DNA from 3 places in the Streptomyces sp. NPDC034049 genome. Region 2 is predicted to be linked to each of the others. Evidence: riboswitches for the same ligand, from Rfam matches in the RefSeq annotation. Region 2 holds a riboswitch; each other region holds the start of a gene.
What was found. Region 2 has a riboswitch for cyclic di-AMP ahead of ACZ52C_RS13170 (M23 family metallopeptidase). Riboswitches for the same ligand answer to the same signal wherever they lie in the genome.

Region 1 (3,265 bases), on a different contig from region 2:
AAATCGGAGCCGGTGCGCGGCGGTGGCCCGCTCGGTGTGCAGGGACGTGATCGCGCGGGCCCGGTCGCCGTCGCCGCGCGCGACCGCGTCCACGATGCCGCCGTGCTCCGCCCAGGACTCCCCGGGGTCGGCCGGCGCATCGACCACGTACATCCAGGCGATCTTGTGCCGGAGCTGGGCGAGTGTCGAGGTCAGGGCGGGGCTGCCGGAGGCCTGCGCGAGCGTTTCGTGGAACCAGCCGCCCAGCGAGCGCAGATCCTCGCTGTTGCCCCTCCTGGCCCGCTCCTGGCCCAACCTGACCAGTCCCCGCAACACCTTGAGGTGCGCCTCTGTGCGGCGCTGCGCGGCGCGGGCGGCCCCCAGGGGCTCCAGCAGCATGCGCATCTCCAGCAGGTCGGCGGCCTCCTGCTCGGTCGGCTCGGCGACGCACGCGCCCGCGTGCCGGCGGGTCACCACGAACCCCTCGGCCTCCAGCGTGCGCAGCGCCTCGCGCACGGGCACCCGGCTGACGCCGTACCGGCGGGCGAGCAGTTCCTCGGTGAGCCGGCTGCCGCGCTCGTAGACACCCGCGACGATGTCATCACGGATCGCCGTGCATACCGAGTGCGCCGGAATACGCATGACCGACCTCCGCCTTAATCCCCGTGAAACGTCGATGATTGACGTGTGTTCCAGCGACTCTATTGCAGGAAGACGGAATTTCCGACGGCGGACCGGAATCCAGGGATATTTTTTGGACAGGAGGTGCGTCACAAGTGGTGGGTCACCACAACAAGGAAAGCCCCGGCTCGGTGAGCCGGGGCCTCCTGGGAAGCGGGGGCGCGCGTCAGACGTTCACGCCGTGCGAGCGCAGGTACGCGGCGGGGTCGATGTCCGAGCCGTACTCGGCCGACGTCCGGGCCTCGAAGTGCAGATGGGGGCCGGTGACGTTGCCGGTGGCCCCGGAGAGGCCTATCTGCTGGCCGGGGGTGACCGTCTGACCGACGGAGACGCCGATGGACGACAGGTGGCCGTACTGGGTGTACGTGCCGTCGTTCATCTTGATGACGATGTTGTTGCCGTAGGCACCGCCCCAGCCCGCCTCGACGACGGTGCCGGAGCCGACCGCGTGGACGGCCGTGCCGGACGCGGCGTGGAAGTCGACACCGGTGTGGCTGCCGGAGGACCAGACGGCACCGCCGGCCTTGTAGCCGGTGGAGATGTAGGAGCCGCTGATGGGGGCGACGTAGGCGTTGAGGCGCTCGCGCTCGGCCGCGCGGGCGGCACGGGCCTTGATCTCCTCGCGCTCCTTGGCGGCGGCACGTTCCTGCTCGGCCTTCTCGGCGGCGGCCTTCCTGGCCTCCTCCTGCGCCTTCTTCTTGACGGCGGCGACCTCGGCGGCCTGCTGCTGGGCCACGGCCTGGGCGTCGACCTGGTCGGCGACCGTGTCGCCGAGGATGATGATCTGGTTCAGGCCGGTCTGCTCGACGGCGGGCTCCTCCGCAGCGAGCGCGGGGCCGGCGAGGGTGCCGAGGACACCGGTGGTGGTGAGAGCGGCAACGCCCACGTTCCTCGTGGTCGTGCGCTGCACACGGCCGGGACGGCGGTGCTTCCCGGGGGCGCGGGTGAACGCCATGAAGTGGCTGGTCCTTTCCTTCCTTCTCGCCTACCGGGTTAGCTGACGGGTTCGGAGCAGGAAGGTCTCCTACGGCTACCCCTCGTTTCGCGTCGCTCGCGAAGGGCACCCGATTCACCCCAGGGACTTCGGTGGGTCCCCGGCTCCCCTGGCTCACGCCATGGGGACTCGGCGATGACTGTCCGGTGCCGCGGCTGCGGCGAACTTCTGACGAACAGCCGGACCGACGCTAAGTGGGCCGTCTTCGAAATAACAAACGGATCACGGGATTTGTTAACTACGCCACAGGTCAGACACACAACCTCCGCCATCAATACGGACAAACAGGGGCCCTGGTGACTCTTCCGTCACCAGGGCCCCACTGACACGCGTCCGTCCGGCCGCCCCTACTCGGCCGGGACGACGGTGACTTCGCCGATTCCGAGGGCCCTGACCGGCTCCTCGATCTGCGCGGCGTCCCCGACGAGGACGGTCACCAGACGGTCCACCGGGAAGGCGCTCACGGCCGCCGCGGTGGCCTCCACGGTGCCGGTGGCGGCGAGTTGGCGGTACAGCGTCGACTGGTAGTCGTCCGGCAGGTACTGCTCGACCTGGTCGGCCAGCGTGCTCGCCACGGCCGCGGCCGTCTCGAACTTGAGGGGGGCGACCCCGACCAGGTTCTGCACGGCGACATCGCGCTCGGCGTCCGTCAGGCCCTCGGCGGCGAGGGTGCGCAGCACCGTCCACAGATCGTCCAGCGCGGGCCCGGTGTTGGGGGTGTCGACGGAGCCGCTGATGGCGAGCATCGCGATGCCCGAACCGTCGGGCGCGGCCCGCAGCACCTGGCCGAACGCCCGCACGCCGTAGGTGTAGCCCTTCTCCTCGCGCAGGACGCGGTCCAGGCGGGAGGTGAGGGTGCCGCCGAGGCAGTAGGTGCCGAGCACCTGGGCCGGCCACACCCGGTCGTGCCGGTCGGCGCCGACCCGGCCGATGAGCAACTGGGTCTGCACGGAACCGGGTCGGTCCACGATGATCACGCGCCCGGTGTCGTCGGCGCTCACCGACGGCACGGGTCGCCGCGCGGCCGGGGAGCCGGTCCAGGCGCCCAGGGTGTCGGCGAGCAGCGTGTCGAGGTCGACCCCGGTGAGGTCGCCGACGACCACGGCGGTGGCCGTCGCGGGGCGCACGTGCCGCTCGTAGAAGGCGCGAACGGCCGCGGAGTCGATGCCCTCGACGGTCTCCTCGCTGCCCTGGCGGGGCCGTGACATCCGGGAGGTGGCCGGGAACAGCTGCTTGGAGAGCTCCTTGGCGGCCCGGCGGCCGGGGTTGGCGGTCTCGTGCGGGATCTCGTCGAGCCGGTTGGCCACCAGCCGCTCGATCTCGCCGTCCTCGAACGCGGGGGCCCGCAGGGCGTCGGCGAGCAGGCCGAGGGCCTTCTCCAGCCGCGAGACGGGCACTTCGAGGGACAGGCGTACGCCCGGGTGGTCGGCGTGCGAGTCGAGGGTGGCGCCGCACCGCTCCAGCTCGGCGGCGAACTCCTCGGCCGTGTGCTTGTCGGTGCCCTCGGAGAAGGCCCTGGTCATGATGGTGGCGACGCCCTCGATGCCGGCGGGCTCGGCGTCCAGGGGCGCGTCGAGGAGCACCTCGACGGCGACGACCTGCTGGCCGGGG
Region 2 (3,265 bases):
GCCGGGTGGACGCGGTCACCGAGATCGCCACGGTGGCCACGGTCGCCGTACTGGCCGTACTGATCAACCGCCTCGTCCGCCGCAGCGACGCCCGGCTCGCCACCGCCCGGGAGATCGCCGAGGCGGCGCAGCGGGCCGTACTGCCGGTGCCGCAGGAGCGGATCGGCGGGCTGGAGGTCGCCGCGCGGTACGAGGCCGCGCAGGCCGGTGCGTCGATCGGCGGCGATCTGTACGCGGTGCAGGACACGCCCCACGGCGTACGGCTGATCGTCGGCGACGTCCGCGGCAAGGGGCTCGGGGCGGTGTCGGCGGTGGCGGTGCTGATCGGGGCGTTCCGGGAGGCGGCCGAACAGGAGGCGACACTCGAAGCGGTGGCCCAGCGGCTGGAACGCGCGCTGGCCCGGGAGGGAACACGGCGGGAGGCCGCGCGGCGGGACGCGGCGGTGGAGTACGAGGGGTTCGTGACGGCCGTGCTCGCGGAGTTCCCGCACGGCGCCGGCCGTGCCCGGATCGTCAACCGGGGCCACCCCTCCCCTCTGCTGCTGCACGCCGACGGCACCCTGTGCACGCTGGACGCCCGGCAGCCCGCGCTCCCGCTCGGCATGGACGACCTCGGCACCTGGCCCGACCGCGCGGAGGAGACCGGATTCCCGTCCGGCGCCACGCTGCTCTTCTACACCGACGGCCTCTCCGAGGCGCGGGACGCGCACGGCGTCTTCTACGACCCGGCCGCGCGCCTGGCCGGCCGCGGCTTCACCGCCCCGCGCGCCCTGTTGACGACCCTCGCGCAGGAGGTCCGCCGGCACACGGGCGACCGCACCACGGACGACATGGCCCTCCTGGCGGTCCGCCGCCCCTGAGACACGGCCACGCTCGCACACCGATATCACCGAGCGTGTCCGTGTCACCGTGTTCCGTAGAGGAAGTGACGTCCCGTCAAGGCAACTGTTACTCGCGAGTCAAGGTCAACTCGCCCGTTTTCCACCCCTCATGACCCGTAAAGTCCAGCGCGAAGACCGGAACGATCATTCAGAACAGCTTGGAATGGAGTACTCGCGTCTATTAACGTTCGATAACGCAGCGCGGTCGTCCCAGCCGTCACAAGAGACGGCTCCGTGCTCATGCGCCGAATCCCGCAAGGGAACCGGGGAACCACCACCCTGGGGTGAATCGCACGGAAACCGCCGTGGCTGTACGCACGACCGGTTTACGCGCGTAGGAGACCTTCCTGCTCCGAACCCGTCAGCTAACCCGGTAGGCGAGGAGGAAGGAAGGAGTACGCCCACGTGGCGTCGAACCGGTCCGCGACCGAAGCCCCGTTCGTGCCGGCCCAACGTGACGGCGAGAGCCAGACGTTCGGCTACGGCAGCTATGACAGCGACAACGAGGGCCCCTGGCAGGAGTGGAATCCGAACGAGGAGACCCTGCGCCCCGCTCGCGGCCGGCACCGCGTCGCCAAGAAGAGCGGCGTACTCGCCCGTAACGGACTGGCCCGTAGCTCCACGGTCCTCGGCGTCGGTGTCATAGCCGCCGTCAGCGGCGCCGGCATGGCCAGCGCGCAGTCCGGCAAGGCCCCGGTCTCCATATCGATGCCCGACATGCCGAACGTCGGCTCGGTCTTCGAGGACGAGGCCGACGAGCCGGAGCCCGAGGCCTCCAGGACCCCGCTCAGCAGCGCCGGTCTGACCGCCGCCGAGACCGAGCAGGGCACCGCGGACGCCGGCGAGGCGCTGCGTGCCCGCATCATGGCGCAGGCCGAGTCCCAGCAGGACGCCTTCGACAAGGCCGCCGCCGAGGCCGCGCAGACCGCCGCCGCGGACAAGGCCGCCGAGCAGGCCGCCAAGGAGAAGAAGGAAGCCGAGGCCAAGGAGGCCGCCGCCCAGAAGAAGGCGGAGGAGGAGGCCGCGGCGAAGAAGGAAGCCGAGCGTCTCGCCGCCCTGGCGAAGCAGTTCACCCTTCCCACCTCCTCGTACACCCTCACCTCCACCTTCGGTCAGGCCGGCCCGTACTGGTCCTCCGGCTACCACACCGGCCTCGACTTCGCGGCCCCCACCGGCACGCTCATCAAGGCCGTCCACAGCGGCACCATCACGCAGGCCGGCTACGAGGGCTCCTACGGCTACAAGACCGTCCTCACCCTCGATGACGGCACCGAGATCTGGTACGCCCACCAGTCCTCCATCGGCGTCAGCGTCGGCCAGAAGGTCGCCACCGGCGATGTCATCGGCCGCGTCGGCGCCACCGGCAACGTCACGGGCGCCCACCTCCACATGGAGGTCCACCCCGGCGGCTCCAGCAGCGGCATCGACCCGGCGGCCTGGCTCCGCAGCAAGGGCCTGACCCCGTAGCCCGCCGCCCCTCGGCACTGCACAGCGACGCCGCGTAAGCCCCGGGCCTACGCGGCGTTCGTCCTGCCTCGGTGTCGATGGGGAATGCGGGCGTCCGGTCCGCTCGTTGACGTTGGACATGACTTCTCTTCGCAGGCTCGGCACGTCCGACATCGAGGTCTTCCCGCTCGCCCTCGGCGGCAACGTCTTCGGCTGGACGGCGGACGAGGCGCAGTCCTTCGCCGTCCTCGACGCCTACGCCGCCGCGGGCGGCAACTTCATCGACACGGCCGACTCGTACTCGGCCTGGGTCGAGGGCAACGAGGGCGGCGAGTCCGAGCGGATCATCGGCAGGTGGGTCGGGTCCCGCGGCAACCGCGACGACGTGGTCATCGCGACCAAGGTGAGCCAGCACCCCGAGTACCAGGGCCTGACGGCGGCCAACATCAAGGCCGCCGCCGACGCCTCGCTGGCCCGCCTCGGCACGGACCACATCGACCTCTACTACACCCACTTCGACAAGCCCGAAGTCCCCGTCGAGGAGATCATCACCGCCCTCGATGACCTGGTGAAGGCCGGCAAGGTCCGCGCAATAGCCGCCTCCAACATCAGCCCCGAACGCCTGAAGGCCTCCCTGGACTTCTCGGCCGCCGAGGGCCTGGCCCGCTACGTGGCGCTCCAGCCCCACTACAACCTGGTCTCCCGGGACACCTACGAGGGCCCCCTCCAGGCCGTCGCCGCCGACGCCGGCCTCTCCGCCGTCCCGTACTTCGCCCTTGCCAAGGGCTTCCTGACGGGCAAGTACCGCCCCGGCACGGCGGTCGACAGCCCCCGAGCCGCAGGCGCCGGCGCCTACCTCGACACCCCGGCGGGCCCCCGCGTCCTGGCCGCCCTCGACGACATCGCAGAGTCCCACGGCGTCGCCCCCGCCACCGTGG
Region 3 (3,265 bases), on a different contig from region 2:
GATAGTTCACCGCTTCGAGCGACAGATATATGCATATCTTGGTGGATCGCCACCCGTGACGGCCCAGGTAGTGGCAGTCTGGCGCGAAGCACCAGTCCGGGACCGTAGTCGAACCATCCGCTCCCTGTCGGACACCGGTCCCGTGGGAAAGGGACGCCTCGCCATGGCAGATCACCTGGAAGCATCCGTCACTCTGCCGAGCGATCCCGCCTCGGTGTCCACCGCCCGGAACTACGTCGCCGGCGTGCTCGCCGAATGGGGCCTGCCGGGCGACGCCGACATCGCGGACACCGTGCGCCTGATCGTGTCCGAGCTCGCCACCAACGCCGTGCAGCACACCCTCGGTCAGTCGCCCACCTTCACCGTGGCCCTCGCCCTCGACCGCGACGAGCAGCTGCGCATCGGGGTCACCGACAGCCATCCACGCTTCCCGAAACGGCTGCCGGCCGCCGTCCAGCAGGACAACGGCCGGGGCATGGTGATCATCCGCTGGCTGACCGCGGAGTGCGGCGGCAGGCTGAGCGTCAGACCCACCCGGGAGGGCGGCAAGACGGTGGCGATCGAACTCCCGTGGACGGTCTCGGCGCAGCCGGTCAGCGCGGGCGGTCCGCAGGAAACCTGACGGGGTCCTCGTCCGGGGCCGACCGTGCCGAGGAGTCGTGGTGGTCGGAGAAGCGGACCACCAGCTTGGGGAGCACGGCCCACAGGAGGAGGCAGACGAGGAGTGTGCCGGCCCCTGCGGCCATCCCCGCCTTCCGGCCGAGGGTCACGTCCACGACGAGCAGGACGGAGCCGGTGAAGGCCGGCATCAGCACGAACAGTCCGGCGGTGGCCAGCCGGGACGACACCTGGACGATGAGGGGCTTGGCGTTCTGCTGGAAGAGCGAGCGGTGCAGAGCGGCCGGGGCGGTGAAGAGCGTCGCCGCGAGGACCGCGAGCAGCAGGGTGACGACGTAGGTGGCGCGCTGGACGGAGTCCAGGTCCGGGAAGCGCGGGGTGAAGGCCAGCGTCAGCAGGAACGCGAAGAGGATCTGTACCCCGGTCTGGGTGACGCGCAACTCCTGGAGCAGCTCGGAGAAATTGCGGTCGGCGCGTTCGAGGGGGGTCTCGTTGCGTGCGGGTCGGGTGCGTTCGTCGGCCATGGTCGAACGGGTATCCAAAACCGCCGGTCGCACGCCCGTCGGGGGCGGCGTAGAGCTCCGCCGCCCCCGACGGTGGGTCAGCGGACCCGGCCGTACCAGACGTTCTTCGTCCACAGCTTCTGCAGCCGGACGACGTCACCCGTCTTCGGCGAGTGCCAGATCTTTCCCTTCCCCGCGTAGATACCGACGTGGTAGACGTTCGAACCCGAGTGGAAGAAGACGAGGTCTCCGAGCTTGCGGCTGCTCGCGGAGATGTGCTTCGTCTTGTTGTACTGCTGCTGAGCAGTACGGGGCAGCTTCTTGCCCGCCTTCTTGAACGAGTAGAGCGTCAGCCCTGAGCAGTCGAACCTGCTCGGGCCCACGGCGCCGTACTTGTATGGGGAGCCCTTCTTGGAAGCCGCGACCTTCAGTGCCTTCGACGCCACCGTGGCGGCCTCGGCGCCGGATGCGGCGCCCGGGACCACGATGCTGCCGCTGACAGCGGCGATGGTCAGAGCCGAGGCCGTGCCGGCCCGGGTCAACAGCGACGGGACACGATTCAGCGCAGTCATGCGCAACCCTTCGTCAGCCGCCTGTGAAGGATGACCTGTCGGATTCGGGCTGGCGAAGTTGCCCGGCCGCTGACGCGGCTTCACCCCAAGGGCTGCTCGGCCCGGTCATGGCGTGACCGTTCCGGCGACCCGTCGTGCTTGGGTCCTCCACTCCTGCCGATGCACTTCTGTCGACCGGTCATCCGGGCGGCGGCAGGACTCGGCGTCCACCCGGATCGCCCCGCCGCTGCGGCGGGGGCTTGTCGTCAGGAAGGGATCTTGGCGCACAGAAGTCCGAAAATCCCAACGGAACCGGGTATTTGTGGTCTTACTCACCACTCACCCGTTCGGGTGGACAGACCATTTTCGGCTGCTGTGTCCAGTCGGTCGAGGAGGTCCGCACCAGCACCGGAATGGCATATTCCGGCCCGGTACCAGGCATGTTGCGCAACTTCACAGGTCCTCACGACGTATGGGCCGATGGGTCGATCGCGGTAGGCCGTCCGGACGGCGTGAGACCTGGACCGGACACCCCGTCAGTAGTACGGCGAGCGCCCCCGGATCGGTTCAGGCGGGTGAATCCTCCGGTTTCGGGGGCAGTGCCACGCGGCCCGCGCGCCGTTCGCCGTCCAGGACCCGTAGAGCTCGCGCGAGCGTCGGGGCGTGCACCTCGTTCTCCCCGCGCGCGTGCATCAGTTCGAGCGCGTCGCGCAGGGCGGTCGCCTTGGCGACGAGCGCCTGCGCCGCGCGCAACCCGCGGTAGGTGTCACCCGATCGGGCCGGGTTGATCCGGCCGAGCAGGTCGACCACGTCCAGATAACGGTCGATCAGCTCGGCCTCGGCGCGCGTGAGCGCGGGCAACGGCGGAAGTTCGGGTGGCAGCATCGGTGGCTCACCTCGTGCCGGGACGTGTCGAGGTCCTGCGGCTCGGGATCACCCGGTCGGCCAGCCCGTACTCCACCGCCGCCTCGGCGTCGAGGAACAGGTCTCGCTCGATGTCGGCGCTGATCCGCTCGGGACTCTGGCCCGTGTGCCGGGCGAGCATCTCCTCCAGCCTCCGGCGGTTGCGGGTCAACTCCTCGGCCTGGATCGCCAGATCCGTGGCCTGCCCCTCGATCCGGTCGGCCACCGCCGGCTGGTGGAGCAGCACGCGCGCCCCCGGCAGCACGAACCGCTTGCCCGGCGTGCCCGCCGCGAGCAGCACCGCTGCGGCCGCACCCGCCTGTCCCAGGCAGACGGTCTCCACGTCGCAGCTGACGAAGCGGAGCGTGTCGTAGAGGGCGGTCATCGCGCTGAACGAGCCGCCGGGCGAGTTGATGTACAGCGAGATGTCGCGGTCCGGCGACTGGTGTTCGAGGTGCATGAACTGCGCCGTCACGTCGTTCGCCGACGTCTCGTCGATCTGCGTCCCGAGGAACACGATCCGTTCTTCCAGCAACTTCGAATACGGATCCATCGTTCGGTGACCCGCACTGGTGCGCTCGGTGAACTCGGGCAGCATCTGACGGGCCGATGGTCGGTTCGCGGGCATGGAACACGCCTCCTCTGATCGACTTCCGTAAAAAATGTACAGGACGTACGTATCGAGGAGGA

Region 1: linked by a shared signal. The riboswitch ahead of ACZ52C_RS21580 (M23 family metallopeptidase) and the one ahead of ACZ52C_RS13170 (M23 family metallopeptidase) in region 2 are both predicted to bind cyclic di-AMP.
Region 3: linked by a shared signal. The riboswitch ahead of ACZ52C_RS27625 (C40 family peptidase) and the one ahead of ACZ52C_RS13170 (M23 family metallopeptidase) in region 2 are both predicted to bind cyclic di-AMP.

The regions. Positions count from the first base shown of each region.
Region 1 is NZ_JBVISJ010000007.1:138,504-141,768, reverse strand. It holds gene ACZ52C_RS21585 (GntR family transcriptional regulator) at 1-621, opposite strand, end outside; gene ACZ52C_RS21580 (M23 family metallopeptidase) at 827-1,615, opposite strand; cyclic di-AMP (ydaO/yuaA leader) riboswitch at 1,629-1,799, opposite strand; gene ACZ52C_RS21575 (M16 family metallopeptidase) at 2,002-3,265, opposite strand, start outside.
Region 2 is NZ_JBVISJ010000003.1:772,321-775,585, forward strand. It holds gene ACZ52C_RS13165 (PP2C family protein-serine/threonine phosphatase) at 1-860, shown strand, start outside; cyclic di-AMP (ydaO/yuaA leader) riboswitch at 1,115-1,276, shown strand; gene ACZ52C_RS13170 (M23 family metallopeptidase) at 1,287-2,348, shown strand; gene ACZ52C_RS13175 (aldo/keto reductase) at 2,467-3,265, shown strand, end outside.
Region 3 is NZ_JBVISJ010000010.1:190,757-194,021, reverse strand. It holds gene ACZ52C_RS27635 (ATP-binding protein) at 164-622, shown strand; gene ACZ52C_RS27630 (DUF6328 family protein) at 594-1,142, opposite strand; gene ACZ52C_RS27625 (C40 family peptidase) at 1,220-1,693, opposite strand; cyclic di-AMP (ydaO/yuaA leader) riboswitch at 1,697-1,867, opposite strand; gene ACZ52C_RS27620 (hypothetical protein) at 2,240-2,557, opposite strand; gene ACZ52C_RS27615 (ATP-dependent Clp protease proteolytic subunit) at 2,565-3,203, opposite strand.